3 regions of the Paenibacillus sp. FSL H3-0321 genome follow, and region 2 is predicted to be linked to each of the others. Evidence: riboswitches for the same ligand, from Rfam matches in the RefSeq annotation. Region 2 holds a riboswitch; each other region holds the start of a gene.
What was found. A riboswitch is a leader RNA that binds a small molecule or an ion and turns the genes downstream of it on or off. The one in region 2 is predicted to bind cobalamin.
Positions count from the first base shown of each region.

Region 1: it holds a riboswitch for cobalamin, as region 2 does, so the genes downstream of both, MHI45_RS23850 (DUF4430 domain-containing protein) here and MHI45_RS21045 (anaerobic ribonucleoside triphosphate reductase) in region 2, are expected to answer to the same signal.
Region 3: it holds a riboswitch for cobalamin, as region 2 does, so the genes downstream of both, MHI45_RS28565 (energy-coupling factor ABC transporter permease) here and MHI45_RS21045 (anaerobic ribonucleoside triphosphate reductase) in region 2, are expected to answer to the same signal.

Region 1 covers NZ_JBBODH010000001.1:5,318,318-5,328,803, forward strand. The annotation lists gene MHI45_RS23825 (transcription initiation factor TFIID) at 1-570, shown strand, start outside; gene MHI45_RS23830 (VWA domain-containing protein) at 1,161-2,438, shown strand; gene MHI45_RS23835 (hypothetical protein) at 2,501-3,136, shown strand; gene MHI45_RS23840 (hypothetical protein) at 3,671-4,933, shown strand; gene MHI45_RS23845 (GAP1-N2 domain-containing protein) at 4,930-8,082, shown strand; cobalamin riboswitch at 8,540-8,739, shown strand; gene MHI45_RS23850 (DUF4430 domain-containing protein) at 9,002-10,486, shown strand, end outside.
Region 2 covers NZ_JBBODH010000001.1:4,722,361-4,732,846, reverse strand. The annotation lists tRNA gene MHI45_RS21055 (tRNA-Thr) at 70-141, opposite strand; gene MHI45_RS21050 (MTH1187 family thiamine-binding protein) at 223-531, opposite strand; cobalamin riboswitch at 964-1,194, shown strand; gene MHI45_RS21045 (anaerobic ribonucleoside triphosphate reductase) at 1,530-3,515, shown strand; gene nrdG (anaerobic ribonucleoside-triphosphate reductase activating protein) at 3,512-4,027, shown strand; gene MHI45_RS21035 (ribonucleoside-diphosphate reductase subunit alpha) at 4,234-6,567, shown strand; gene MHI45_RS21030 (ribonucleotide-diphosphate reductase subunit beta) at 7,185-8,216, shown strand; gene MHI45_RS21025 (copper amine oxidase N-terminal domain-containing protein) at 8,702-9,583, opposite strand; gene ssuE (NADPH-dependent FMN reductase) at 9,935-10,486, opposite strand, start outside.
Region 3 covers NZ_JBBODH010000001.1:6,433,419-6,443,904, forward strand. The annotation lists gene MHI45_RS28540 (arsenate reductase family protein) at 124-489, shown strand; gene MHI45_RS28545 (5'-3' exonuclease) at 518-1,444, shown strand; gene MHI45_RS28550 (alpha-N-arabinofuranosidase) at 1,647-3,143, shown strand; gene MHI45_RS28555 (DUF6171 family protein) at 3,157-3,432, shown strand; gene MHI45_RS28560 (ArsR/SmtB family transcription factor) at 3,636-4,613, opposite strand; cobalamin riboswitch at 4,777-4,965, shown strand; gene MHI45_RS28565 (energy-coupling factor ABC transporter permease) at 5,229-5,993, shown strand; gene MHI45_RS28570 (energy-coupling factor ABC transporter substrate-binding protein) at 5,993-6,289, shown strand; gene cbiQ (cobalt ECF transporter T component CbiQ) at 6,273-7,064, shown strand; gene MHI45_RS28580 (energy-coupling factor ABC transporter ATP-binding protein) at 7,135-7,998, shown strand; gene cobJ (precorrin-3B C(17)-methyltransferase) at 8,143-9,717, shown strand; gene MHI45_RS28590 (sirohydrochlorin chelatase) at 9,714-10,486, shown strand, end outside.

The DNA.
Region 1 (10,486 bases), 600 kb from region 2:
GAAGCGCGCCGTGGTGCCGGCATCTTCTTCAGCGAGCGTTTTATGGGCAGCCTCTCGGAATTGCTCAAGCAAGGCGGAGCGGCAGTCGCGGAACGGCTGATTGAGATCTGCCGGAGGGAACTGCTGGCGGCAGAGCCGTTCGCGCTGCCTTTCGAGGAAGAGCTGCTGCGGCGGGCCAACGTCGCGGCGGCTTATGAGAACCGCGAGATTGTGTCCAAGGAGGAGCTGTTCAAGCGCTTGTACCGGAGCCTGGAAGAGGAGGCGAACATCAATGTCCGCCTGTTCGAATATACACAGGAGCACCGGCATGAGGAGAAATATTTCTTCGGCGACAGTGCATCCGAGTTCCTGCGCTACGCCTTCGGTGCAGACGAGACTACCCGCATCTACCGGCTCGGCTTCGTGCATGAGCAGCGCCGGAGCGGAGTCGAGAAGCTGAACCTGATGGGCGGTTTCCATCTGGAGGATCTGCTCTATTACCGCAATGGAAAGGTCTACTATGAGACCTACGCCACAAGCGGCTACCGGCTCCACGGCGTTGAAGCTGAGCAGCTCCCGGAGTTGCGCTAAGGCACAGGCACAGAATGGATGGCTGTGTGTGCTTCTCTTCTCGGATGAGCGAGCGTTTCTATTGTAAAAAGTGCAGCAGAATCGGCTCGGTTGACTCAAGTAAGGCGTTCTGTTGCACTTTTTACAGCAGATTTTGGTGAAATCGGGGTTTGAGGCGGTTTCTACTGTATTCTACTGCAGAAAGTGCAATAGAATTGGATTTCCAGCGTTTTGGCGGTAATTCTATTGCACATAGTGCAGCAGAATCGCTTGTGTCATCCCTTTACTGAATCAATCCAAGAAGAGAACGTTAGGAATATGCTCCAGAGTATACTTTTTTTAAAAAGATAAGAATTTATATGCTTCACGCTATAAACTATCCTTCTATTTCTCGCTGAAACGGATACCGTCCTTTTGAGGACGGCGAAGCCGTTTCCACTTGCTAATACTGTAATTTCATAGCCAGGCTCATTGAGTATCATTACAATAAACAAAGGGAGTTCCTTCGCCGCCGTTTTTCCATGGATTAGAATGCCAACAGCATGACCGGCTGGCTGCTCCGGTAATTATAAATATCAAATTTTAGTTGTTCCCGGAAAGGATGAATAACGATGCAGCGAAAAATCAATCTGCTCCTGTTCTTCTTCAGCCTGCTGGGCGGTGGAGTGGCCTTTGTTCTCGGTGAGCTGCTGCTTAGCCGCAGGCCCTATGACCTGCCGTCGATTGTGCTTGTCGGAATCTATTTTGCCATTGTGGCACTTGGGGTTGGGCTTGGCTGTCTGATTGCGGAGATGATCTCTCCAAGGCTGAACGGCTTGTCCTGGAAGCAGCGTTATCTGGGCTTGTCCTGGAAGCTGCTCCCGCTGACGCTCGTTCTGATGCTTGGAGTAGGCGTGTTAACAGAGTTTGTGTACGAGCTGAACTTCGGCGGAATCAAGCCGATCAAAAATGTCGTAATGGTCATTGATGACTCCGGCAGTATGATGCAGAGTGATCCTGACAACAGCCGCTATGCGGCTGCGGATGCGCTGGTGCGGCAGATGGACGAAGATAATCAGGTGGCTGTAGTAACTTTCAGCGACGAGTCTTCGGTTGTTCAGCCGTTGATTTCACTCTCCAGTCCGGCGAACCGCGAGAAAGTATCGGCTGTAATCAGCAGTTTGCAGACGACGGAGGGCGGGACGAATATCAGCGGTGCACTTACAGAAGCTATGAACGTTATTAACAGTGACGACAAAGCCGGCCGCGGAGCAATGGTAATCCTGCTGTCCGACGGATTCAGTCAGTTCAACACCGCTACGGAACTCAACGAGTACGTGGAGCGCGGCATCGCGGTTAATACTATTGGACTGGCGCTGGACGATACATCCGGCTCCAATTTGCTGCTAGACATCGCTTCCGTCACCGGCGGGCAATACTATGATGTTACAGATGCGAACCGGCTGGGTGATGTGTTCCAGCAAATTTATGACCGCTTGGGAGACCGGACCTTGCTCACTGAGCGCAGTGATGCGACCGCCGACAGCCCGTATTATGCAGTAGTTCGTATTTTGGCGCTTATGCTGATCGGTATAACTCTGGGTGTTGGCCTTGGTATTGTGTTCGATAACCGCCACCTCGCAAAAAGCTTCGGAGTAGGCGGCGCAGTGTCCGGTCTATTCGCCGGTCTGATCCTTGAATTCGGCCTCAGCGGGCATTCTTACTGGGATGCAATCATCCGTCTGATCGCCCTGCTTGTTCTGGCTGCGATTCTCTCCTTGTTCACCTTTGTTGTGCCGGTTGGGGAGGGACGATTATCCCGCAGAGGTGAAAGAAATGCTGCAGCCTCAGCACCGTCATCGGAGGGCTTCCACTCACCGCGCAGAAACAGGGGCAGCAAGGGATTCTAAAAGTATGGACAGCAGATAGTGAACATGCAAAACGATAGGGATAGTGAAAGGAGTTTACAGTCATGAGGTACGCCGAGGCTCATTCCTCCACGCCGGTTATTGCGGATGTGGTCTCCCGGGTGGAGGACCGGTTCTGTACGCTGCGATGGCGCTGGCCGGATGGCGTGCAGGCGGTCTGTATTCACAAGGCGTCTACAGAAGCGCCGGATAGCGGAGAGCTTCCGCCCTCCGGCATGAAGCTGTATACGCGCGAGGAGTACAAAGCGAATAATGGATACCGCGACAGGCTGGATGATATCGGCCAGGTGGTTTATACCATATTTGTCCGGCTCACCGAGAACGGAGAGACCCTGCTGGTGCGCCAGCCGGATGGCGAGAACCGTGCCTTGGTCAGTGCAGGCAAGGCGCGGATTTATTATTCCATCCAGCAGAAAAAAGCACTGTTCGGCAAGCTGAAGACAGTACATATGACGATTTCCGCCGAAGTGCCGGTGCCGAAGGATGTACTGTGCTACGTCAAGAAACGGGGCGGGCATCCGGCTTCTAAAGAGGACGGCATCCTTTTTCCGTTTGTGCAGGATTTCCCCGCCGGGAGAAGCGTCCTTCCGCCGATTGAAATCGGCAAGGAGGATTTTGTACGCATCTTTTTCACGGATGGCCGTAAGTACGGATTGTATTATGAGCTGGTGCCGGAGTAATCCGGTGTTGAGCTTGTAATTATGAGTCCGCAGCTTGCTTGGATCGTAAGTATCTTGAGGTGTAAGCTTCGTACGTCTGTGGTGCGCGCGTTTGCGGGAATGTAAGTAAGTCTGAATGGCCTGCTTTTTGGAGTCTGAAGTGGCTGGAATTGCATTTCGTGCAACTAAAACGATCGATTTCTTCTACTAAGCAGGTTTAATTGTATTTTGTACATCTATATTTCGGGAAAGCCGATAAAGTATGCCATTTGCTCTTCTATAATTGCACAAAGTGCAGGTAAAAGTGGAGCGGTGGGTCTGAGCGTTGATATAGCTGTACAAAGTGCAGTTATCATTAAGCTACATGCGGACGCAGAGCGAGGCAGAGAAGAGAAGAGAAGAGAAGAGAAGAGAAGAGAAGAATAGAGTAAAGTAAAGCGAAACAGTTACAGTAGATTAGACTACAGCAGGTCATAGTAGATCAAATTGTTGGAACTTAGTTCTGTAGGCACTTACTAACAAGTTATGCAGACAGAACTTTTAGGAGGATGAGAGATGTCTTTTTTCAGCCGATTTAAGAAGAAAAATCAGCCGCAGGCGCGGCCGCTTTTTTATGATATTGTCTGTCCGTACTGCTTCACCAAGTTTTCGCCGGAGGACGTTGTTTTTCGGGCTATGCACAGCCGTGAGGATGATGAGAATTATGCGCTCGGCGAAGATGATGCGCTGAATAAATACCGTGAGCGTTTCGGCCTCGATACTGTCGATGATATGGAGGCCGTGCTTAATCCGGCTGATATTCCCGAGGAATATCACCACTATACTGATCATGTGCTGACCGGTCTCACCGACCGCTATGGTGTGCTTACGCGCAGACGGCTGTGCCCGTCCTGCCATAATGAGCTCCCTGTGACCGCAGGCAAGGTGCCGAGCAACATTATCTCGATCATCGGTGCCTCTCAGGTCGGGAAGTCGGTGTACATGACCTCGCTGATCCATACGCTGCAGCATACGACTGCTGGGCATTTCGACGCGGCCTGCATGCCGCTGAATGCCGAAATCAGCCGCAAGTTCCGCACCCTGTACGAAGAACCGCTGTTTGAGCGCGGCGATTTGCTGGCCTCGACACAGAAGGAGAAGATGCAGGAGCCGTTTATTTTTCAATTTGTGTTCAAGGATGAAGAGAAGCCGCCGCTGACACTGGTGTTCTTCGATGTTGCCGGTGAAGGCATGGTCGATCAGGATTACCTTGGGCTGCACGGCCAGCATATCAAGAACTCCGCGGGAATCCTGTTCATGGTCGATCCGCTGCAGATCCGCTCCATCCGGGAGAAGATCAAGATTAATTACGGCGACCGTCCCGGAGAATGGGTCTCGCAGTATGATGAGCCGCGTGATGTGGTGCTGACGATGTTCGGCGATTTCATCGCCTACCAGGAGAAGAGCAAGACCGACATCCCTACGGCCGTCGTGCTTGCCAAAAGCGACATGCTGCATTCGCTGAAGGATGAAGATGGCGACTACATCAAGTCCAACAGCAATGTATTCAACAATTATGTGCACCGCAACACGCTGAACCTGGATGAATTCCAGAACATCGACGGTGAAATCCGCCGCTTTATCGGCAAGGTAGACCGTCCGTTCAAAGATACGATGGATGTGTATTTTGCCAATACGGGGTATTTTGCCGTCTCCGCGCTGGGCAGCAATCCGGTCAACCAAAAGATAGAGGGTGTCGTCAGCCCGATCCGTGTGGACGAGCCGTTTATCTGGTTGCTGCATAAGCTGAACTATATTGAGGGGAGCGACGGGCCGTGAACAGATTCTCAGGGTCCAGGATCACCCAGCAAATGTATACCCGCGAGCGGCGGGGCGTATACCGGGCAACCGAAGGATTCGATACTGTAGCGAAGTCGGAGAGCCTGGACAATAATTTTGTCAAAAAAATCATTCATCCTTTCTGCCTTTATGATGCCCCGGCTGAGCTGGCGGCGCGCGGCGAAAAAAATGAGGAGCTGTATCCGGCCGCGCTGCATTTATTCCATACGGAAACAAACGACACGGTGATCGGGCAAAGCCGCTATCAGGCGACTGACTTTACCGGGCAGCGGAGTGCTTTTTTTGCCCATAACTTTGTAGTGCCTCCGACACGCGCCGAGGAAATTATTCAGGGCTATGGGGATTGGCTGCATGCCGATTTTGCCGGGAGCTATGAAGGTGAGCCTGGAGGAACCTTGCCGGAGCTGGCCGATATTCCGGCCCTACAGCGTGAAGGACAGGCTGATCCGCTAACGGTGCTGCGCAGTCTCGGGTTCAGCGAAGCATTGTTCAAGGCGCTGCTGCAGGCGGTCATGATCTCTGTGGCAAGCAAGAAAAAAAGTTATGTTGCCCTCGATGTTCCCATCGCAGAGCTGTCGCAGCGGGCGCTGGAGCTTACGGAGATTATTTACGGGGCTTTGCCGTATGATTTCCGCCGCAGGCTAGGGGTACTCACCTATGCAAACGAGCCAAAAAGCCGCAAATATATTGATCTTACCTTTGTAGAAAAAGGCTCGCTCCGCCCCGGAGACCGCAGTATCGAGAAGGATTTCATCTTCGATCTGGCTTCAGGCCGGACCCTGAATGCCGATTTCGGTGATTCGCAGCAGCCTTATGCCGATCTGGTATGGAAAACGCTGAAGAACAAGGGCAGTTTAGATGACTTTGCCCGGTTTGCCGATTCGCTGCTGCCCGGTGAGCACGTGGACCGCAAGCTGCAGTTGGCGCTCTATAATGAGCTGGCGGTTTTTTATGAGATTGAGCAGGGCAATGAAAGCTTGTACACGGAGAACAAAAATGCTGTGCTCAGCGGCCTGCTGTCCTACCTCAAGCCAGAGGGGGCGCTGGAGTCCCGGGTACGGCTGAACGATATGTTCCTGGAGCGCTTCGACCGCGAGTATGACCTGATCCGCCAAAAGGGGATTCCACAGCCGGAGATTATGGAGCGTTTTATGGAGTATTTTGTGCTGAAGGGACATAATTACCGGGTCAAAGTGGTCGATTATTTCATCAACGGCATGCTGAATGCCCGGTCAGCGGACCGGGACGATACATTGGCGGTGGCTTACACTATCATTGAGAGCAATGACGAGCTGAGTGCAGCCTTTTTCAAAAGAGTGCTGGCCCAGCCTATTTTCCGCAAGGCGCTGCTGGAACCGTATATGGAATCCCGTTTGGCTGCCGCAGCCCAATCGTCTGACATTTTACGGTTTGTCGCCCACTGGGGCCGGTTTCTTCCGGAGGCGCTGCAGCAGTCGTTTGTCCGTGATACAATCAGCGATTATTTGCTGGAGAAGCTGCAGCGTGACAAAGATCCGGTTGCGGCGGTGGCCTCGATTCACGACTCTGTAGAGAAGGCGGAAAAAGAGCGCCGCAGAGGCAGCGGGTTCAACCCTGAGGCGCTTTCGCTGCTGAAGGAGCTGATGGCGGCAGCGGACCGCTTTCTGCTGAACCGTGTATCGCTCAGCGAGCTGACACAGGAGCAGCTGCTGGAGATTTCGTTCCTGCGCTACCGGAATACGGCGGATTGGCAGCCGCCGCTTGATTCCATCAGCAGGCAAAAATCCAATGCGCTGCGCGCTGCCTACCGCTGGTTCGGGGAGGAGAATCCGGATGAGGAACTTTTTGCCGGATTGTCACCAAAGGAGCTGGATGATGTACAGCTGCTCGGACGGCGGTGGCTGAAGGAATCGCGAAGTGTAGAGCCGTTCGAGCGCTTGCCGCTCGCTTTCTATCACAATAGTGACCGCGAGAGCGGCCCGCTGGATTATGACGCGCTGCTGGATCTGGTGAAGCGCAAAGCGGACGGCGACAAAGAAACGGTATACCGTTTCCTGGCCTGGTCACAGAACAACCGGCTGTTCACGGTGTCGAAGAAGAAGCTGTACCCGGGCTACCGCCGGGCGATTCTAAAGTATTTCCTGAACAGCGACCGTGAAGCCTTCAAGAGCAGGGATTTCCGCAAAAGTTATGTCTCCGCTGCCGGGCCTGCTCTGCAAAATGTATATAACGAAGCCCGCTCCCAGCTGGCTTCGCCGCTGGCGCGGTGGGTTAGCCGCAGCCGATTTCAACTCCTGATCTCCGGCTCCATTCTGGGGATCGTACTGATTGGCGTCATTATCGCCATCAGCCTGCTGCGGCCGGACAGCCCGGACACGGCTCTGCCGGAGGGCAGCGCAGCACCGGGCGGCGGCCAGCCGCCTGCTGCCGTGTATCTTAGCGGCAGCGGAGAAGGCACGGGCAGCAGACTGGTGTTCACCTTTGCTGACGCTGAAGAATGCACCGCCTTTACTCCGGCGGAGATCAGTGTAGCAGCCTCCGGTGGGGATCCGGAGGTCTACAAGGTCACGGCGACGTCGAGCCGATGCCTCGCTCCGTCGCCGGATGCGGGAGCCGCCGGCTTGAACGGCAGCAGTGGAACGGCAACGCCGGATGCGTCAGCCGGAGCAGAAGCCGGCGCGACAGGGAACGCGGATGCCGGAACAGAAGCCGGCGCGACCGGGACCACGAACGCCGGAACGGAAGCCGGCGCGACGGGTAACGCGAACGCCGGAACGGAAGCCGGCGCGACGGGTAACGCGAACGCCGGAACGGAAGTCGACGCAACGGGGAACGCGAACGCCGGAACGAAAGTCGACGCGACGGGTAACGCGGACGCCGGAACAGAAGCCGGCGCGACCCCGGCTGTGTCATCCGCGCCTTCGCCGGGCGTGACCGGGGGAGCTTCGTACCAAGTCACTGTGGATCTGGAACCGGGGGCTAAGCTGGCCGAGGGCAACATGATCATCGCAGGCGATTACAAGCTGACTCTGCAGTCGGATCCAGCACTTACGGCAGCCCCTACACCGAGTGCCCAGCCTACTGCAACTGCAACTGCGACTCCAACGCCTACGGATGATGGCGGAACAGCAACCGATGCTCCCGAGTAAAGCGATATAAACAGACAAAATCCTGAACCGCATGTTTTGCCCGGAGAGAGCAGGGCAGATGCGCGTTCAGGATTTTTTTCTTTACACTGAGCTCCGGTGTTGGTTATTGCGGATTATACCCATTAAAGGGAATATTTCCCTTTAATGTGGACTATAGATTGAGAATAAGTTGTATAAGACGAAATATTACCGCTAAATTATCCGGTTGAGCCACATGACGTGTTTTGCGAAATAATAGCGGGTGTAAATCCGCCTAATCCTTATTAATGTGGGAGTAGCTAAAACTTAGCGGGCATTTTTTCCGCTACTAATGATGAACTGCGTGCAGACAGGTTGGGAGCAACGAAGAGTGTGTTTGATGCTTTCGAAAAGGGATCAGCCGGCAACGGGCGGCATTGGAACAGCTTTTCTATAGACATACAAGGGAATAGTGGATATGATTATGAATATTAAAATTTGATAGTCTAGTGAAAAGGGTGCAGATTCTATCCATAGAATTTGCTTAAAAGGGAAGGCCGGTGCAAGTCCGGCGCGGTCCCGCCACTGTAAATGCGGAGCGACTCTTAAGGGTGCCACTGTCCTGTGAAGCAAGGACGGGAAGGCGGAGGGAAGCGGTGAAGCATAAGCCAGGAGACCTGCCTTTTTCTTGAACGTTTCTATTCTTCGTGGGGTAAGAATGCGGAACATTACAAATGGATGTGGTGGCGGAGCTTGAGCACCGCCGTGCTTCATTTGTATTCTTCCGAGGCCGCCCTTAGCAGGGGCGGTTTTTTTGAGGGATGAGGATGAAGTATAAGCCTGGTGCTGTATGTTATCCTTCTCTCTCGCAGAAACGGCCCCGTCCTTTTGAAAGGGAGAGCACAGCCGTTTCTTCTTGTGTCTGCTGCGCTTCAACTATTTTATTCACGGAAAGAGGTTAATGATGAAGACTCTTCTCTCTACCAAGTCCTTTATGCTTGGCCTGGCTTTATTGCTGGTTATTTCGATTCTGGGAACAGCGCTTGTTCCTTCAGGACAAGTGTTTGCCGGGGCGGTTGCCGCTACCGCGTCCGGGGGAACGGAAAGTGTTACGGCTGCTGTGTATGCAGCAGCCGAGTCTGGCGCAGAGCCGGCTGCAGCTGCATTAACAGCGAAGCAGCAGATTACCGTTGCCGGAGCGACCTATGCGGCTGCCGAGTATATGCTCAGCAGCGGTGTGACGTCAGAATGGCAGGCGGTTGGCCTCGCACAGGCGGGCTACAAAGTACCGGAAAGTTATGTCCGGCTGCTGGAGCAAAAAGTGCGGACGGCCAACGGCAGCTTTGCTGCAGTCACTGATTATGCACGGATTGTGCTCGCGGTACAAGCCGTGGGGGCTGATCCGGCAAATTTTGCCGGAAACGGCTCTGAGCCGGGTTTTAATCTGGTTGAGCGTATCTATAACAGTGACAAAATGAGCGGCCAGACGCTGAACAATCCGGTCTATGCGCTGCTGGCACTGGATTCAGGCAATTATACTATTGGGGCGGATGCCAAATGGAGCAAAGCGGCGCTGCTGAGCGAGATCCTGTCCAAGCAAAATGCAGACGGCGGGTTCGCCTTGACTTCCGGGGCAAGCGAGCCGGATATGACGGCGATGGCTTTGACGGCTCTTGCTGCGCATAAGAGTGATCCGGTGGTTGCAACTGCCGGGCAAAAAGCAGTAGCCTGGCTGTCTGCTGCGCAGGACAGCAACGGCGGCTTTGGAGGCAGCAGCGAAAGCGCGGCACAGGTCATTATCGGCCTTGCCTCCTTCGGGGTAGACCCGGAAGGAGCAGAATTCACCAAGGGTGAAGCAGATCTGATAAGCAGACTGCTCAGCTTCAGCGTAGAGGGCGGCGGGTTTGCCCATAATCAGGGCGGAAATGTAAATGCTTTTGCTACAGAGCAGGGGCTGCAGGCGCTGGTGGCCTACACCCTGTACAGCGGGGGCGGAAACGGCAAGCTGTATGACTTCACTAAGCCTGCGGTTCCGAATCCGTTAGTGTATGTTCCCCTTGTAATTGAAGGGCCGCAGAACACGCTGGGAGAAGGGATGGCATACGCAGGCAATGTCCTCGAGGTGCTGGAGAAAGTGGCAGCCCAGAAGGGCCTTCCGATTAAGAATGAATCGGGCAGCTATGTGACGGGAATCGGCGGTATCCAAGCCGGAATCTACGGCGGCTGGGATGGCTGGAAATATGCTGTGTCCCGGGACGGGGCATGGATTGATCCTGATGTAGGAATGAAGGACTTTAAACTTAAGGAAGCAGACCGGGTCCTCGTTTATTATGCGGGCAACGATACGCAGCTGGTGAATTCGCTGACGCTGTCCGCGTCGCAGCCAGGTGAGGAGGAGCCTTTCTCAGTTACGGTTACCCAGATAAAATGGGTATGGGACAACGCC
Region 2 (10,486 bases):
TGGTAGAAGAACATAAAAGGCGCAGTCCCCGAAATACCGGAAAACCGCGCCACACAAAGGTTTTAAGGATGCTGGTGAAGGGAATTGAACCCCCGGCCTACGCATTACGAGTGCGTTGCTCTACCCCTGAGCTACACCAGCTTAAAGCATTTTTTCTGTCAAACAAAAAATATTATACAACTTCCAGCCAAAAACGCAACCTTTTTTTACAACATCTGGGCTTCAATTCTCCTCCAGCTTACGTTCAACGGACTGCAGCTTGCTGCGGCTTGTAGACGGCTTGTCGCGGCGGTCATCAATCTTCAGCGACGTGGATACCCGCTGCGCCCCGGCAGCGAAAGGTGACTCATGCAGCGCTTCTACGGCAGCGAGAATCCGCGGGATCGGCCCTTCGATAATCGTCCCCATGGATGTAAGCTCATAAGTGATTCCTTCCACTCCCCTGAGCACACGCTGCATATCGGCCACATAGCTGCTAAGGCTCGTGCTGCCTGTGCCGATCGGAATTACGGTTACTTCGCCAATTGCCATCCTGAATCCCTCCTTAATATGCTGTAAAGCAAAACCCTTTATGGAAACTTCCTCGTGGTAACTCATTCCGGACTATAAGCCTAAAACTCCTGATACATGTCTTCAGCCTATTCTTATTGTAGCAACTCCGCCGCACACCCACAAATCGCCGTGAGGATTGTTGCACGATTTAACACCATCCGTAACCCTTCGTCCCCCATATTTCTCCGTTAGGCATTCCAGTGTCACGCTCACTATATTTATGGAGTCTTTGTGGCATCTTTTAAGACAATTTATGAATTTATCCAGACACTTTTTGCACCCAACTTGTGGATTACCTGTGGACTAACTGTGGATCATTTGTGAGTAAAACCGCAGAACCCGCTCCCCGCGCGGAGTTTCAAAAAATGGTTTACAAACACAACATATTGGGTTATTTTTATCTAACGACAACAAAATATAGTGGAAACAGGTGTTTCGCTCTTTCAAGCGAGCTGAAGCTTAATAGGGAAACGCGGTGCAAATCCGCTGTGGTCCCGCCACTGTAACCGGATGCCTGCAGGCTTTCTGAAGCCCGCGAAGCAGCGTCTACCGGCAATAGCCACTGAGGGGCGGTAAAGCTCTCGGGAAGGCGCTGGAAGATTCACCGGAAGCCAGGAGACCTGCCTGTTTCGCCGACACCATCATTCATGCCTGCGAGGACCAGGTGAGGTGTCCGCAATGCGGCCTGCACAAGCAGACATAGCCTTCCCGTGTTTTAAGGAGCCAAGGCTGCCGATACCTGAAGGCGATAAACCGTTATCGCCCTCAGGTATCGGCTTCTGCGGAATATATAAGAACAGGACAGAGATTACCCCTGTCCCCTGCTTATATGTTCATCAAGACAACCGGCAAATATCCTTTAAGGATATTTCGTACGCATTCGGGCATTTCCCGCCTCCTCGGCGGGAGATGCTTTTTTACTGCTATCAGGAAGTATATACTTCGTTCTTACTATACCGAGGGGAGAGAGCTAGACAATGACGCTGCTGGAGAAACGGTACAACGGTGGACAAGCTGCACAGGAAGTTCTTTTGGAGGAAGTTATTCATTTGGGACGGGATATTATCGACAGCCGGGATTTGGATCTGCTGCGCGAGAATGCCAATTTGAACGGAGAAAGCTTCTCCGGCAAAATGAGCAAATTCGGCAGTGAATATTCCAAGTGGTATGCCCGCAACTTCACGATGCCGCCACAGCTCGTGCAGGCCATTCAGGATAATGTCGTGTACGTCCACGATCTGGATCAATACGCCATCGGAACGACCAACTGCATCTTCATCCCGTTTGAGCGCCTTCTCCGCGAAGGCTTCAATACCGGCAACGGCAGTGTCCGTCCTCCGAACTCAATTATGACCGCAATGTCGCTGGTGGCGATTATTTTCCAATCCCAGCAAAATGCCCAGTACGGCGGCGTATCCGCCAATAAACTGGATTACGACCTTGCCCCATACGTGACCAAATCCTTCGCTAAGCTGTTCCGCAAGGGACTGGAATACTTTGAAGAAGGACAAGCCGGTGATCACCTCGGCGAAATCACAATGAGCCGCAGCGATCTGGCGGAGCAGTACCCGCGCGCCTTCCGCTTTGCGCAGAAAGAGACCGAAAGCGAAACACTACAGGCAGCAGAGAGTATGATACATAATCTCAATACGATGTCCAGCCGTTCCGGCGGACAGATTCCTTTTACCAGCATCAACTATGGCACCTGCACCTCCCCCGAAGGCCAGCTTGTGATCAGCTCCCTGCTGACCGCCACCATGAACGGCCTCGGCAGCGGAGAAACACCGGTGTTTCCGATCCAAATCTTCAAATGCAAGCAAGGCGTCAACCAGCAGCAGGGCGATCCGAACTATGAGCTGTTTCTTAAAGCAGCCGAATGTTCCGCACGCAGACTGTATCCGAACTTTGCCAATCTGGATGCTCCGCTCAACATGCAATACTATGATCCGGCTGACCCGGACACTGAATTTGCTACGATGGGCTGCCGCACCCGGGTGCTGGGTGACCGTTTCGGACGCGATCACTGCTCAGGCAAAGGCAATCTGTCCTTCAACACCCTTAATCTGGTCCGTCTAGGCCTTGCTCACGGCACTGTGACAGGCCGCCGTCTTGCTCCCGACGAGGAAGGCTTCTACGACGACCTGAATCATTATATGGATATTGCGCTGGAGGGCCTGCTGCACCGTTTCCGGATCCAGGCGGCCCAAAAAGCCAAAGCCTCCGATTTCATGATGCGCGAAGGCGTCTGGGAAGGCGGCGAGCAGCTTGCTCCAGAGGACAGCGTAGGCGATCTGCTGAAGCACGGCAGTCTGTCGCTCGGCTTCATCGGTATGGCGGAGTGCATGAAGGCCATGTACGGCAAACATCATGGCGAGGACATGGAGGTCCATGCCAAAGCACTCGCCGTTGTCCGCCATATGCGTGAGTACTGCGACCGCAAGAGCGAAGAACTTGATCTTAACATCACGCTGTTTGCAACACCTGCCGAAGGTTTGTCCGGCAAATTCACCAAGGTGGACCACAAGGTGCTTGGCTCAATTCCCGGCGTAACCGACCGCGAATATTATACGAACTCCTTCCACATTCCTGTGTATTACGAGATCAGTGCGGCCAAGAAGATTAGCCTTGAGGCCCCTTTCCATGAGTACTGCAACGCCGGAGCCATTTCCTATGTGGAACTGAACGGCAATGCCCGCAGCAACCCGGCGGCTTTTGTCAAAATCATCCGCTACGCGCTGGAGCAGGAAATCAGCTATTTCAGCATTAACCACCCGATTGACCGCTGCTCCGGCTGCGGCTATGAAGGGGTTATCGGCACGAACTGCCCTTCCTGCGGCGCGCATGAGCATGACACCCATATCCGCCGCCTGCGCCGGGTAACCGGATATTTGACCGGTGACTACCAGACCCGCTTCAACGCCGCCAAGCAGGCCGAAGTAAGAGACCGCATCAAGCATCTATGAATATTTGCGGCTACTACCCGGAATCAATTAATGAGGGAGAGGGCATGCGGGCCGTCCTCTTCCTCAGCGGCTGCCGCCACCGCTGCCCGGGCTGCTTCAATCCGAAAACGTGGAATTTCAATTTCGGTGAAGTGTTCACCCTGGAGCGGCAGCGTGAGATTATCGCTGAAATTGCTGCTAATCCGCTGCTGGACGGCCTGACGCTGGCCGGCGGGGACCCTTTTTTCTCGGCAGAAGAGGCTGCGGGCTTTATCCATGAGCTTCGCGCCGTACTGCCGGATTTCTCAATTTGGATTTATACCGGTTATACGTATGAAGAGCTGACGGCTTCTCCGGGCTCGCCGGAATGGAATCTGCTGGCCTTGTGCCATGTAGTGATTGACGGACGATTTGTAGAAGAGCTTAAAGATACTACCCTTCCCTACCGGGGAAGCAGCAACCAGCGGATTATCGACATTCCGGCCAGCCTTGCCGGCAAGGAAATCATCCATTGGCAGCCTGCTGTACTTTAGCTTCTTGGAAATATAAATTTCATGGTATACTTTAAGCTTCTGTTTTCCGCAGACTCGGATTCTAGCACGCGATACGATCTATCGCCTGTTTCGAAGGCAGCTTTGAAATGTCGGCTGAGCCGCCATTTCCTGGCCGCTTTCTGCGCTATAATATATCAATTTTTAATATTGAAAATTAAACCCAAATACGAAAGGATGAATCCCCTATGCCAGAACTCGTAGTGAAACCCGACAACCGCCAATTGGCTTTTGATCAAATCCGCCTCTCCGTTTACGCCGACCGTATCCTGAACGGCCTTGAGCAATTAAGCAAAGAAACCTTGCTGCGCGGGGTGCAGTCCAAGCTTCGCCGGAGTGAGGTCAGCGGAGAAGAAATCAGTAGTGCCTTCACCATGAGCGCCCTTGAGCTCGTAACCAAAGAAGAACCGGACTGGAAGTTCGCTGCTGCCCGCTCGCTTTTGACGACCCTATACAAAAAAGCCGCAGTTAACCGCCGCTATAAAGCATACCCGGATGAGCCATACGGCGAATTGTACCCGCTGATTTCCGATCTGGTGAAGAAGGGCATCTACCGTGAAGAACTTCTGACCCACTACACCAAAGAACAGATTGCCGAGCTTGGCAGCTGCATTGATTATACACGCGACCTGCTGTTCGATTACATCGGCTTGCTTACCCTGTCCGACCGTTACCTGGCCCATGACTTTGACGGGCGTGTGATGGAGCTTCCGCAGGAGCGTTATATGATTATCGCTATGTTCCTCATGCACACAGAGCCGGAAGAGAAACGTCTGGATCTGGTCAAAGAAGCCTACTGGGCGATGAGCAACATTTATATGACGGCTGCAACGCCAACGATGTCCAACGCTGGTAAAAAGGTTGCCGGACAGCTCTCCAGCTGCTTCATCGACACCGTCGACGACTCGCTCGAAGGTATCTTCGACTCCAACACCGACGTAGCCCGGCTGAGCAAAATGGGCGGCGGCATCGGCGTCTACCTCGGCAAGGTGCGGGCCCGCGGCTCCGATATCCGCGGCCACAAGAACACCAGCTCCGGCGTTATCCCATGGATCCGCCAGTTGAACAATACCGCCGTCAGCGTCGACCAATTGGGTACCCGCAAGGGTGCCGTTGCCGTCTACCTCGACGTCTTCCATAAAGATATTCTCGCCTTCCTCGACCTGAAGCTGAACAACGGCGACGAGCGGATGCGCGCGCATGACGTGTTCCACGGCGTCTGCCTGCCGGATCTGTTCATGGAGGCCGTAGAAGCGCGCGGCCACTGGAACCTTTTCTGTCCGCATGAGGTGAAGAAGGTAATGGGCTGGAAAGATGAGAACGGCCGCGCACTCGGCCTTGAGGATTTCTATGACGAAAAGCTTGGCCAAGGCGCATTCCGCGACAAATATGCCGAAGCTACCGCCAATCTGGAGCTGTCCCGCATTACGGTTCCGGCCATCGACATCATGAAGCGGATTATGAAATCACAGCTGGAAACCGGCACACCTTACATGTTCTACCGCGATACAGTGAACCGCTCTAACCCGAACCGGCACCAGGGGATGGTCTTTTCCTCCAACCTGTGCACGGAAATTATGCAGAACCAGTCGCCAACGGTCATTGAGAGTGAAGAGCTGGTTACCAAAGACGGCCAGACCCGGATCATTATCTCGAAGGTTCCCGGCGACTTCGTAGTCTGCAACCTGAACTCCATCCACCTGGCACGCGCCATCCCGGCCGGAGTGCTGGAGCGGCTGGTGCCGATTCAGGTACGCATGCTCGACAACGTCATCGACATTAACAATATCGAAGTGCTGCAGGCGCAGTACACAAACAGCCAATACCGTGCAGTTGGCCTCGGTACCTTCGGCCTGCATCACCTGCTGGCGCTGGAGGGCATCCGCTGGGAGTCCGACGAAGCCGTGGAATACAACAATCACCTGTATGAGCACATTAACTATCTGTTGGTACGCTCCAGCATGGAGCTGGCCCGCGAGAAGGGCCGCTATCCGAAGTTTGCCGGCTCCGACTGGGATACCGGAGCCTACTTCGACTCGCGCGGTTATACAAGCGGCGAGCAGGAAGGCAAATATGTGACAACTGAGCAGTGGCGTGAGCTGCAGCAGGAAGTAGCGAAAGACGGCGTACGCAATGCCTGGATGTTCGCGATTGCTCCAAACGGCTCGACCTCGATCATCGCCGGCTCCACAGCCAGTATTGATCCTCTGTACGAGCTGCTCTCCTACGAGGAGAAAACAACCTACAAGATCGCCAACCCGGCACCCGATCTGTCCGAGAAGACGATTTGGTACTACAAAACGGCGTTCCTGATTGACCAGAACTGGTCGATCCGCATGGCCTCAGCCCGCCAGCGCCACGTCGATCAGGGCCAGAGCTTCAATCTGTACGTGACGCCGGACATCAAGGCCACCGATTTCCTGAACCTGCATCTGAACGCCTGGAAGGGCGGACTCAAGTCGACGTATTATGTGCGGAGCCGTGCATTAACCATAGAAGAGTGTGAATCTTGCGCGAGCTAAGCCTTTCATTCCAATTTTAAAACCCAGCGCAATAACCGTCACTGCGAGGAATGTTTAGATCTCCGGCCGCTGTTATACTCAGATTTCTTGATTTATACCGCATTTACGGTTGAAATCCGAGTATAAAGGCGAACGCTAACGCTCCTCCAATTCCAAACTTCCTCTCCGTGACTAAGCGCTGGTTTTTAAAGTAAGCATTCACCAGTTAGCTGCGCGAACGTTGTCCCAATATCAAGATTGGCGGTTGACCAATTCAGGCTTTCTCTTCCTTGTTCAATGCGCAGTATGCCATTTTTTACCTATTTTTAATCAATAACGGGAATTCCTGCCGCTACCTGTGCCCCTGGATTGAAAATCCCACAAGGAACAGGAATTCTGCCCGCTAAGTTTTCACAAAAGGGCTCTATTTGATAAACAGCCCATAATAGCGACATGAATTCCCTCTATAAGCATAAATAGAACCATTCATACAAAATTACCGGGTGACTTTCCCGTTACCCCCTTAGGAGCCAGGAAGCTTGCTCCCCCTCTCCATTTGGAAGCCCGCTTCCGGCGAGAGGGCATGTCGGCGGAAACCTTTCACCAGTTAGCTGTGCAAAATATAGGAGGGAAACAAAATGCAACTGCAAAAGATTTTTAATACAGAAGCGCCGAATATGTCTACCCGCATCATTGACGGGGAATGCTCGGGCATTCTGAACTGGAACGATATCCGCATGCCGCATATGTATAAGCTGTACAAGGTGCTGCTGCTCAACCACTGGATCGCCGATGAAATTCCGATGTCCAAGGACGCCCAGCAGTTCCCGATGCTTGAAGCTGAAGAACAGCGTGTGTTCAAGATCAACATCTCCCTGCTCGCGGTGCTGGACTCCATGCAGACCATGTTTGTGGGCGACGTAAAGCGGTATTTTACCGACTCTTCCCTGGAGGCGATCTCCGCGATCATCGGACAGCAGGAGGTTGTGCACAACCAATCCTACTCCTACGTCCTCTCTTCCATCGTTTCGGACAGCGAGCAGAAGGAAATCTTCGAATACTGGAAACATGATCCGGTCCTGCTGGAGCGCAACCAGTTCATCTCCGATATTTATCAGGAGTTCCGCGACGAGCCGTCGAAAGAAACCTTTTTCCGCGCGCTGGTAGCCGATCTCATTCTGGAAGGGATTTTCTTCTACAGCACGTTTGCTTTCTTCTACAATCTGGCCCGTGACCAGAAGATGATGGCAACCAGCCAGATGATCTCCTACATCCAGCGCGACGAGAACCAGCATTGCTACTTCTTCGCGGAAGTGTTCAAGCAGCTGCTCGCGGATTTCCCAGAGCTCAACACTCCGGAGAATATGGATTACGTGTACCGCACCATCGACCGCGCCGTAGAGCTGGAAACCAACTGGGGTCACTACACACTCACCAACGTGCGCGGCATTGACATGAACGAGCTGAGCGATTATATCAAATACACAGCTAACAAACGCCTGACCCTGATGGGCATGGAAAAAGCCTATAAAGGCGTGGACGTCAACTGCATGCCATGGATCAAGCCTTTCTCCGACGAAGCGCTGAACGCCACCAAAACCGATTTCTTCGAAGCTAAGTCGCGCAATTACGGCAAAGTCGGCGACGACAACGGGTTCGACGATTTGTAAGTGCGGCGAAATGGCGGGCTACGCTAATCTAATGCAGAATGTGCACTAGATTAACCTGATCTCAGCCCAAAAAGACCATCTGCTGTATTTCGTGCAGTCGATTGCCTGAAAAAAGCCATTTTGAGCCGGATGAGCCTTAATTCTGCTGTACAAAATGCAGTCAAATTCGATTAGTGTCTGAAACGCGGCAATTCTGCTGCACAAAGTGCAATCCTCCTATGTTTCCTGCCCTTTCCGTCCTTCTTTGATCCAGCCCACAACGCTCCGCGGGCTGCGTAAAACAAATAACAAGAACGTAGAGCGCCTTGGCCGGGGTGCTCTAGTTATCGGCGGGAGTAGCGGTCCAGTAGCATGATCCTGTTTCACTGCTCTTTCCCTATTGTTCTCCAGCCCACTAACTTCCTGAAGTTTACGGAATAGAAAACTTAAAACATAAAAAAAGGACGTCCCTTATTGCTCAGGACGTCCAAAATGAAGTAAAAAATCTATTTAATTTGATCTTTCCTTACTTCACCGGAAATAGGTACAATAATATCCGCTAATACCGTATGACCTTTGGGTAAAGCTTGCGTTACCGACTTTTCAGCCCCTACTCTACCATATGTGACACTATGATCCACACGTTCTTGTAAAAAATAATATTGTGTTTTGTCTTCCGGCGGCCGTTTTCCTTTTTCTTCCGTTTTCTCCCCTGAATCTTCTTCTACACCTTCCCAAACTAAATGTTTAACATCATCCTTAATTTCATAGTAAGTATATAAATTTCCAACAACATAATAATATCTCAATGCTTCTCCTTCAGGAAAGATATACTGATAATAAACGCCTTCCTCGGTATTATGAAGCGTATTTTCATCCTTAGAAGGAAGGTCTACAGCGATTTTACGTGCCGCAACCAAATCCGTACCTTGATACAGCTTGTTATATGTTTCTACTTGATCAGCACTCCGGATAATGACAGTATTTTTGTCCGCCTTCCACTCCACCTCTGCTTTAAGGGCTTCGCTGATGAAGCGCAAAGGCACAACAACACGATTCTTGTTCAATTGAGCAGGCATATCCAAAGTAAGAGTTTTTTCTCCATAAGAAGCTTCTTTTTGACCGATCGTAAGTACAAGCTTGTCTTTGGTCCCAGGAGTATTGACAGTCACCGTTTTCTTACCAGCATTCCAGACTAAATTGAGTTTCAGCGGCTTTAAGGAAGCTAAAGAAACCATAGTTCGCCCTGTGACGGAAACGGGTGGAGCATCTGAATTAACAACCTCACTATTGATCACCAATTGAATCGCTGGTGCAGCAGAAAGCGGGATAGCAAATGTTAAGAGCATACTTAAAGTAAAAAAAAATGAAAGAAAAATTTTTTCCATACTTAACTAACCTCCAATAATTTGTAATTACACTAAATTATAGACGTTCCAAACAAGAAAAGTTTTGTATTCCAAGAAAATATACTGCGTGACGTTACGCTATTTAATATAATAAGCATTTGTTACAAAATGCTTGATAAGTGCCGGGAAGCACCACATTTTAGGAGGAATACTATCGTAGCCAGTATTGATTATGCTAAATTCGCTAAAATCCACCCTACTACAGGAAGATACACCAATCAAGATTTTTAACACCGCGTAACCTTACCAATATAAAAGAGCTCCTTCTATCCACCGGATAAAAGGAGCTCTTTGGTATTATAGTACGAGAGGCATAGTTAGCGCAGCCGGTTACTCTCCGGCCTTGCGGGCCGCTTTATGCGCAGTCTCTTCCGCCAGCTCCACCAGTACGCTGTTCAGCCGCAGCTTGAGTTCCTCGGCCAGTTCAACTATCCCCTGATCACTCCGCACAGCCTGTGAGTCCACGGCATATACGCCGCCTAGAATATGCCGCGCGCCGAGCACGGACAATACCGGCTTCAGTGCGTAGTCTATGGTGAGCAAATGTGCCAGGCTGCCGCCCATAAAGAGCGGGAGCACGATTTTGCCGGCCAGCCCTTTTTGCGGGATCAAATCGAGGAAGGTCTTGAGCACCCCTGTGTAGGACGCTTTATACACTGGACTAACCACGATTACTGCTTCTGCTTCGGCTACAAGACCATTGGCTTTGACGATTGCTTCACTTTCAAACTTGGTATGGATCAAATCCTCCGCCGGCAGCTCAGCGACATTAATGCGCTCCACCTCAAACCCGCGCCCGCGTAAATCGTCCTCCGCATATTCAATAACCGCGTTGATCCGCGATACCAGAGACGGCGTTCCGTTGATCACAACTATTTTGCC
Region 3 (10,486 bases), 1.7 Mb from region 2:
AATTCTATCTGTGAATGATACATGACAGCACCACGGGTCATCTCCTTAGCTGCAGTTGGGTTGCAGTTGGGCTGCAATTGAATTCACTATAAATTTTTAAAGGGAACTGCCAAAGGAGCTACTATGAGTCAACTGAAAGTATATCAATATCCAAAATGCGGAACCTGCCGCAGCGCTGTCAAATGGCTGAAGGAACAGGGGCATGAGCTGGAGCTTCAGCATATCGCCGAGCAGCCGCCCACTGTGGAAGAGCTGCGTTTGCTGGTCGCGAACAGCGGGTTTCCGTTGAAGAAGTTTTTTAATACGAGCGGTGAGGTATACAAAGCACTGGGCTTGAAGGACAAGCTGTCCAGCCTTAGTGAAGACGAGCAGCTTGAACTGCTGTCCAGCAACGGGATGCTGATCAAACGCCCGGTAGTCACTGACGGCAAGAAAGTCACTGTAGGCTATAAAGAAGAGCAATACGGCGAAGCCTGGAGCAACGCCTAATAAGATGGAATATAAGGAGAGGTTACACATGAGTTCAGTAACAACGGGCCGGGTAATGATCGTCGATGGAATGGCTCTGCTGTTCCGGGCCTTTTATGCGACCTCTTATGGAGGATATATCCGCAAGACGAAGGCCGGACTGCCGACCAATGCGGTGTACGGATTTTTGCAGTATTTTTTCGATGCGGTCAGCACATTCGAGCCTTCCCATGTGGTCTGCTGCTGGGATATGGGCAAAGGGACTTTCCGCACCGAGAAGTATGACGGCTACAAATCGAACCGGATTGATGCGCCGCTGGAGCTGATTCCACAGTTTGATCTGGTCAAGGAAGTCGTGGCTGAACTGGGCGTACCGAATATTGGACTAGTGGGCTATGAAGCGGATGATTGCATCGGCACGCTTGCTTCATGCTACAGCGGGGAATCCGAGGTGTACATTCTCACCGGCGATCACGATATGCTGCAACTGGTCAACGATAACGTCAAAGTCGTCATTATGAAAAAAGGCCGCTCGAACTATAAAGTTTATGATCCGGCGGAATTGCTGGAGGAAAAGGGCCTCACCCCTGCCCAGGTGATCGATTTGAAGGGCTTCATGGGCGACACCAGCGATAACTACCCCGGTGTAAAAGGCATTGGCGAGAAAACGGCGCTGAAGCTGCTGACCGAATACGGTACGGTGGAAGGGGTAATCGAGAATCTTCATCTGCTTCCCAAAGGCGTGCGTGCCAAGATTGAGGCTGATCTTGATATGCTTCACCTGTCCCGTGAGCTGGCGGAAATCCGCTGTGATGTTCCGGTAGTCTGCACGCTGGCTGAATGCCTGTGGGCGCTGCAGCGCGAGACGGCAGCCCGCAAGTTCCAAGAGCTGGAATTCGGCAGCCTGATGCATCTGATCGGCAGTGTGCAGGATGAGCGGGGCATTGTGCAGATCGAGCTTGGGGATCTGGGCTGATCTTCGCCAGCTGCTGATACAGGTTGATTATTTTTTTGCAAAAGCACTCTTGAACCCATATAGGTTCCAGAGTGCTTTTTTTGCGAATGGGGCGGAACATGTTATATAAAGATTGACGAAGGGGTTTAGCAGTGTTTATAATATTAATATAATTATTAAGTGGTTAATATATATATTAACCATTGAGGGGTGGATTATTAAAATGATTCAGCGTGCAGTTTTAAATGCGGATATCCGCAAGGGAACAATCAACCGGAATATTTATGGACATTTCTCCGAGCATTTGGGACGTTGTATTTATGAAGGCATCTGGGTAGGTGAGGATTCACCGATCCCGAACACGAACGGCATCCGCAACGATGTTGTGGAAGCGCTTAAAGAAATCAAGATTCCGGTGCTCCGCTGGCCGGGCGGCTGCTTCGCCGATGAATATCACTGGAAAGACGGCATCGGTCCGCGCGAAGGCCGCAAACGGATGATCAACACGCATTGGGGCGGTACGGTGGAGAACAACCATTTTGGCACCCATGAATTTATGGAGCTATGCGCCATGCTGGATTGCGAGCCTTATATCAACGGCAACGTCGGCAGCGGCACGGTTCAGGAAATGTCGGAGTGGGTGGAGTATCTGACGTTCAACGGCGTTTCGCCAATGGCGGAGCTGCGTCAGGAGAATGGCCGGCAGGAACCGTGGGCCGTGAAATATTTTGGCGTGGGCAATGAGAACTGGGGCTGCGGCGGAAATATGCGTCCTGAATATTATGCCGATCTGTACCGCCGGTATCAGACCTATGTGCGCAATTATGGAGACAATAAGATCCATCGCATTGCCTGCGGTCCGAATGTCGATGATTATCACTGGATGGAGGTCCTGATGCGTGAAGCCACCCGCTATATGGATTCCATCACACTTCATTATTACACCATTCCGGGTCCTGCCTGGGAACAGAAGGGGGCGGCTACCGGATTTGAAACCGGCGAATGGTTCTCTACGCTGGAGAAGGCGCTGCGCATGGATGAGCTGGTAACCCGCCATAGTGTGATTATGGACAAATATGATCCGGAGAAACGTGTGGGCCTCATTGTCGATGAATGGGGAACCTGGTATGATGTTGAGCCTGGAACCAATCCCGGCTTCCTCTATCAGCAGAACACGATCCGTGATGCGCTGGTTGCCGGTGTAACCCTCGACATTTTCCATAAGCACAGCGGCCGCGTTCGGATGGCGAATATTGCCCAGACGATCAACGTGCTGCAGGCTGTAATTCTTACTGAAGGCGAGAAAATGCTGCTGACTCCTACGTACCACGTATTCAATATGTACAAGGTGCATCAGGATGCGGAACTGCTTGATCTTTCGCTGGAGAGTGGCACCTATAGCTTCGAAGGCCGCGAGATTCCGGAAGTCTCGGCCTCAGCTTCCATTACGGCGGAGGGTGTAATTCATGTCAGCCTGTGCAACCTGAATCATGCTGCAGCAGCATCGCTTCCGCTGGAGCTGCGCGGACTTGCCGGGAAAGAGGTTGGGATTACTGGAACGACGCTGGCCGGAACAGCAATTGATGCCCACAATACATTCAGCCAGCCGGAGGCAGTGACGCCACAGCCGTTTACCGGCTTTAAGCTGGAAGGCGGCAAGCTTAACGTTGAGCTGCCTCCGATGTCGGTGACCGTGCTGGAAATTACCCCGAAGGCTTAAGGGAGCATCCGTTATGAGCACTTTATCAACCTGCAAGGGCTGCCGGGAAGAGTACAAGGTGACGGATGCCCAGATTGCCCGGATTCTGGCTTCATCAATGTTCACCCCGGACAACACCGCTTCAGATGAAGTATACAGGGAGCGGGTTGCCCTTTGCTCAGCTTGTCCGAAGCTCCAGGATGGCGTAACATGCACGGCCTGTGGCTGTATCATTCCGGTAGTGGCCAAGCTGAAGGAGCGCGGCTGCCCGTTGCCGGGCGGCGGTTTGTGGAGTCCGGTCACGGAGTAGCGTTCCGCCAAGCCGTTGGAGAGCCTTTGTCACAGAGGAAGCATCATTGGCTGTGAATACCGGAAAGAACCCCATGGAGTCCCAGGCATACTGAAATTTTAAACGCCCTCATCACTCGTGGATGCAATACCGCGAGGGATGGGGGCGTTTATGTGAGAAAAGAAGAATATATATGCGGACTTTACAGTGAAGGCATCGCTTGGCTAGGAGACTGTTCCATTCCCATTGTCAGCACCTGCTGCTGCATCCCTTTTATCCGCGTCAGCACCATTGAATCCATCGGTATAGAACAGCTCTATGACCAGATCCTCGTTGTAATTACCGAAGCCTTTGCCGAATAAGGTGAGCCCGCCGATATGTTCGGCATCCTCTTCCACCGAGAGCCTGAAGGTCCACTGCTTGTTGCGGATTGCAACCTGCTCCAGCGTAATGTCTGAGAGTTTTAAGCCGTCCATATAGGTTCCTTTTGGGGTAATGCGCAGCTGCTTGAGCAGGCCGTATTGATTGGTGTACGCCGGCCACCAGGCAGGGGTATATTTCCCCGGGCTGTCTCCGTAATCGCCTGGGCTAGTCCAAAACCCGAGCTTCTGGCCATTCAGCGTAAACGCAATATCCGAAGGCCAGTTATTATTGGTTGAGGGTGCTTCGGAGGCAATCTCCATCGTAATGATGAGCTCCTCCGGCTGCTGGCTGGACAACAGGAAGTTGGGTATTTTGTATTCGACATAACCTTTGCCAAACCAGAGAATTCCGGCATTCATCCGCTCCATATCCCAGAAATAACGGGGATCGTCGAAGCTGCCGATGATATGCTCGGTAGTGGCCAGCCCGCAGGTTGGCTCTATCTCAAAATCGGAATAATGTCCGACCGGTATTTCTTTCCGGTGACCCTTGCGCTCTGCTTTGGCCTGGAGTGGGAAGATAATCTCCACCCCTTCAGCGGCAAGAGAACAAATCTTTTGCAGTCCGCTTCGTCCGGGAGCCATATGGGTGCGGATCAGTCCGGCCGTTTCCAGCTTACGAACATGCATTGTCATAATGGCGCTGCTCAGCTTGACCGCTCCCGCCAATTCCTTTACATTCATGGGCTGAACAGCAAGCAGCTGCAGCATTCGCAGACGTACAGCGCTTGAGAGCGCCTCGTACACCGGCAGGGAATCTTCGGTAAGATCAAGTTTCATTTTCTGGGTACGCCTCCGGATTCAAGTTATATAGTTAATAATTATATTACTTAAATGGCTTTCTTACAACCCGTTGGGTTCACCGGATGGTGTGCTGGAGAACTTTGCCGCTCCACTTTTATCACAGACACCACCCGGCGAAGTCCACTATAATGTACAGGATAAATTAGCGATAAGACAAGGTGCCCTTGTAACTACAAGGGGTAACAGGGAATCGGGTGCAAATCCCGAGCGGTCCCGCCACTGTAAGGAAGAGCTGAACTTCAGCATGTCACTCGGCAAACAGCCGGGGAAGACGAAGGAAGGCGTTATGATCCCGAGCCAGGAGACCTACCTTGTTTGCGCGCACCACGACTCTACGCGGATAGGAGCGGTGTACGAATTGGTTAAAGAGATGAAGGCATGCAGTTTTGGGGACGGTGGATTTTGAAGATTTGGTGCAGAGCAAGTGCCAGCTTCAGCTCCCCCACATTACAATTCTGCGAATTCTCCGCGATGTTGCAGCGGTACCACCATCTCTTACATATCTGATGACGTACATAGCACTCCCACCCCCCGGGGCGGGAGTTTTTGATTTGATGCGGCACAAAATGACGAATCCATGGAGGGAAAAGGATGAACAAACGCAAGTTTTGGAGTTTTGCTGCACTCATTGCCGGATTTACCTTTTATTTTTTGCTGAATGAGCCGGGCACGGCCAACGCGATGCATATTATGGAGGGTTTTCTGCCGGTAGGCTGGGCCGTATTCTGGTGGGTGGCGTTTCTGCCGTTTTTTACCCTTGGAGTCCTTAAGCTGAAGAAAATGACCAAGGACAACCCGGAGCTGAAGCTGCTGCTTGGGCTGGCGGGTGCATTTACCTTTGTCTTGTCGGCACTCAAAATGCCTTCCGTAACCGGAAGCAGCTCCCATCCTACAGGAACGGGACTTGGTGCTGTAATGCTGGGGCCGCTGCCGATGAGCGTAATCGGGTCTGTTGTGCTGCTGTTTCAGGCGCTGCTCCTGGCGCACGGGGGGATAACGACACTCGGAGCGAATGCATTTTCGATGGCGGTGGCCGGTCCTTTTGCCGGGTATGCGGTCTATAAGCTGCTAATGAAGGTGAATGGGCGTGAAAAGCTGGCAGTCTTTATGGCGGCGGCAGTGGCTGATCTCATGACGTATGTGGTGACCTCGGTTCAGCTTGCAGTGGCTTTTCCGGCGGCAGACGGGGGTGTGCTGGCTTCTCTGATTAAGTTCGGCGGTATTTTTGCCGTGACGCAGATTCCGCTCGCCATCAGCGAGGGGCTGCTGACCGTGCTGCTCTGGAACTGGCTGAAATCCTACAACCCGAATGAGCTGTCGCTGCTGAAACGGCAAACCAAGGGAGGAAGTCTGTGATGAGCAATAAGTGGAAAAATGGGTTGATGCTGCTGGCGGTGATTTTGCTGGTGGTGCTGCCTCTGCTGCTGGTGAACGGGGAATTCGGCGGGGCTGATGATGCCGCAGAGGGTGTAATTACAGAGATTGATCCCGGTTATGAGCCGTGGTTCAAACCGCTGACGGAGCTGCCTGGCGAAACGGAAAGCATGCTGTTCGCGCTGCAGGCGGCGATCGGGGCCGGAGTGATTGGCTATTCCATCGGCCTGCTGAAAGGCAGACAGGACCGGCGCAAGCTTAATGATCAGAAGAATTGATGCGTTATCCTACAGCAATGCGCTGAGGCAGCTGCCCGCGATGTGGAAAGGCCTGTTCGCAGCAGTCATGTTCATCCTTTCCTATGCGCTTCATCCGGCCTTGCAGCTTGTGATTGCGGGCTGGATGACCGTGTGGTGCGTCCTGTACGCCAAAATCCCGCTGCGCGCCTACGGCCTGCTGTTTGGTACGGCACTTTTGTTCTTTTGTCTGAGCCTGCCGGCACTATTGCTTGAAATTGGCCATCCAACTGCCGGTGAGGCGTTAATGTCCTTGCAGCTCCCGGCTTCGACTCGTTCACTATACATTACAGCGGAGGGACTGCACCGGGCAGGGTTGCTGCTGGCGCGCGTGTTGGCCTGCCTGACCTGCTGCTTTTTTATCATATTTACAACACCGTTCGGAGAATTGCTGCAGGTACTCCGCAGGCTGCGGATGCCGCAGATCGTACTGGAGCTCATGCTGATTATGTACCGTTTTCTGTTCCTGCTGAGCGATACAGCACATGGAATGATGCTGGCCCGGCGGCTGCGCGGCGGCAGAAGAGGACGGGTGGCCAAACTGCGTGAAGTTGCGGGAATGGCGGGCTCGCTGTTTGCGAATACGATGCACCGCTACTATGGGCTGTCACAGGGGCTGATAACCCGGGGGTACATGGGTGAGATCATTTTACCGCCGTACGTGTCACGCCCGGTGCCGCGCAGATTCACGGTTCAGGCTTGCGCCGGTATTTTCCTGCTGCTGCTGGCTCAGCTATGGATCTTGCGGAGCTGGTGATTTCTTGATTGGGGAAGCGGCCAACGGCAGGAGTTAAAGTGGAGACTGAACTAAGAGTAAGGAGATTGCAATGAATAACGAATATAGCCTGGTCTTTGAGGGGGTCGCCTACAGTTATCCGGACACGGCGGAACCTGCGCTGCGGGAGCTGACTGTCTCCATCCCCAAAGGACGAAAAACAGCAGTGCTCGGCCACAACGGCTCCGGCAAATCAACCTTGTTCCTGCATGCCGTTGGCGTACTGCGTCCGCAGAAAGGCAAGGTGCTGCAGGGCGGTACCCCGCTAACCTATTCCAAAAAAGAGCTGGCCGCCCTGCGCCGCCGCGTGGGCCTCGTCTTTCAGGACCCCGAGCAGCAGCTGATTCTTAGTACGCCTATCGAGGATATTTCTTTCGGACTGCGGGGGACGGGCATGGATGAGGCCGCTATTCAGAAGCGCTGTCTGAAAGTGCTGGAGCAGCTGAATCTGCTGGCTCTGCAAGACAAGCCGGTTCATCAGCTCAGTCTGGGCCAAAAAAAGCGCACGGCGCTCGCAGGGGTCATGGCGATGGAGCCAGAGCTGATTTTGCTGGATGAGCCGACCTCCTATCTGGACCCGCTCTCCGAGAGACAGCTGCTTGCGGGACTTGAGAGCATTTATGCCAAGGGCACCACGGTGGTCATGGCGACGCATGATATGAATCTGGCCTACCGCTGGGCGGACTGGATCATCGTGCTGGATAAAGGCGTCTGCCGGGCAGCCGGATCGCCGGAGGATATTTTTGCAGACGGGGAAGACATTCGGGCGATCGGCCTTGACCTGCCGCTGCTCGCCGATTTATGGCATAGCCTGCCCGGCCGTTTGACTGCCGGGCAGACTGCTCCCCGGAATGCAGAAGAGTTCAAAGCCATTCTGAAGCAGCTGTTTAGCGAGTCTGGAAATATAAGGGTTTAGAGAGTTTGAAATGTAAAAGAAGGTTCGCGTCAATGACAGATGTGAATGTACCTGATTGGGCAGAAGCATCTGCTATATATAGAGCGTTGTAGCAAGCAGAAGGGAAGCATGAAATCAGGTTATTTTGTGGACGGGGGAAAAAGGATGAAGAAACAAGGAAAGCTGCTGATTATCGGCTTTGGCCCCGGTGCCCTGGAGCATATTACAGGCCGCGCACTGGCTGCGCTTGAGGAAAGTGAAGCTGTCATCGGCTATAACACCTACGTAGAGCTGATCAAGCCGCTGCTGAAGCATCAGGAAATTGTCGGTACCGGTATGACCGAAGAGGTTAGCCGGGCCCAGGAAGCGGTGCGCAGGGCGGAAGCGGGACAGAGCATTGCGGTCATTTCCAGTGGGGATGCAGGTGTGTACGGGATGGCCGGACTGGTGTACGAGGTGCTGATCGAACGGGGCTGGAAACGTGCGGGCGGTGTGGAAGTTGAGGTGATTCCCGGAATATCGGCGATCCAGTCCTGCTCTTCACTGCTGGGAGCGCCGATTATGCATGATGCCTGCACGATCAGCCTGAGCGATCATCTGACGCCGTGGGAGAGCATCGCAGCGCGTGTCGATGCGGCGGGTGCGGCGGATTTTGTAATTGCCTTCTATAATCCGCGCAGCGGCAAACGGACGCGGCAGATTGAGGAAGCCCGCAGCATTCTGCTTCGCTACCGCGATCCGTCCACGCCGGTCGGCATTGTCAAAAGCGCCTACCGTGACCGCCAGCAGACGGTTGTAACTACGCTGCAGGATATGCTGGAGCATGAGATCGGCATGCTCTCCACAGTTGTGGTCGGCAACTCTGCGACTACCGTCTATGAAGGTCTGATGGTGACGCCGCGCGGCTATGAGCGCAAGTACAGTCTTGGCGCCGAGACGCAGGCGCTGAAGCCGCATGAGCGGCTGCGGACAGCGGCAGAGCCGTGGTCGCTGGCTGCGGCAGCGGTTGCCGCAGAGGCCGCAGCAGAGGTGAATAACGCTGCTGGCCCTATGGGCAGCGCGGCGGCTGCGGAGAGCGGAGCTGCTTCTGCAGCGGCCCGGACGGAGCTGCCCAAGGCTTTTGCTTCCGCCGTTTCGCCGGCGGTGCAATTCGAAGCCTCCGAACTGGAGGTTTCGCCGGCACTTGGCAGCCACGGATATAGCGGCACCCAGATGGCGCTGCTTGCGGAGCTTGCAGGCGATGAAGGTCAGCTGGTGTATACGCGGGACGGACATTTTTTGCTGCGCAGCAGTGGGGCTGAGCAGGAGGATAAGGCGTACCGTCTGGCAGAGGCCGGGCTGAATGTGAGCCTGCCGGGGGATTTTGTGAAAGTGAAGACGTGCGGCTTCTGTGAATTAAGAAAGAAAGACGGGCTTAATGCGGCTATCCGCCTTCATAAGCTGCTCCACGGACGGCCGGTGCCGCGGGAACTTCAGATCGGTGTAGCTGGTTGCGGCATGGCCTGCAGCTCAGCCGTGCTGGAGGATATCGGCGTAGTGTACTCCAAGGGCAGCTTCGAGCTGTACCTTGGCGGGAAGAAGTCGGGACGAGGCCCGCATGCAGGCAGTCTCGTCGCCGAAGGAATGGATGAAGAAGAGCTCATAGCCGCAGTTACAGCGATTGCCCTGCGATACGGTTCGCAGGGCAAAATCAATGAACGGTTTTATACATTTTTTCAGCATGGGGGCCACAACGAATGAAAACAGTATTGCTCGTAGGACACGGCAGCCGGGTAGCGGAGGGCAACGAGGAGCTGCGGAAATTCACAAGTGAGCTTGCCGCCCGCAAGCCGGAGCTGACCCTTGTAACCTGCTTTATAGAACTGGCTTCGCCTTCGATTGCTGAGGGCATAGAGCTTTGTGTAAAAGGAGGCGCTTCGACGGTTTTCGTGGTGCCGATTATTTTGTTCGCGGCTGGCCATTCCAAGCTGGACATTCCGCTGGCCATGGACCAGGCGAAGCTAAAGTATCCCGGCGTGGAATTTGTGTACGGACGTCCGGTTGGCGTGCAGGAGCGGGCGGTGGATATTTTGCTGGACCGGATCGCAGAAGCAACTGCGTGGAGACAGCCGGCCCAGCCGGAAGACAAGATGCTGACATCGGGGGAGAATGCGAATGATGCGGGTCCGGGGGAAGCACCTTCTGACTCCGTAGCTGGCAATACAGGCACTGCTGCAATTGAGATGAAAACCTCGAAAGTGGAGGACAAAGACACCATTATTCTTGTTATGGGCCGTGGAGGCAGTGATCCTGATGCCAACAGTGATTTCTATAAGCTGACCCGCCTGCTGTGGGAGAGGACTGCTTATAAAAGCGTAGAGGGCTGCTTTATCGCGATTGCCAAACCTTCGCTGCCCGAGGGGCTGGAACGTTGTCTGGCATTGGGTGCGCGTAAAATTGTGGTGCTGCCGTACCTGCTTTTCACCGGAGTACTGATGAAGCAGTTTTCCGATATCATCTCGCAGTTCGC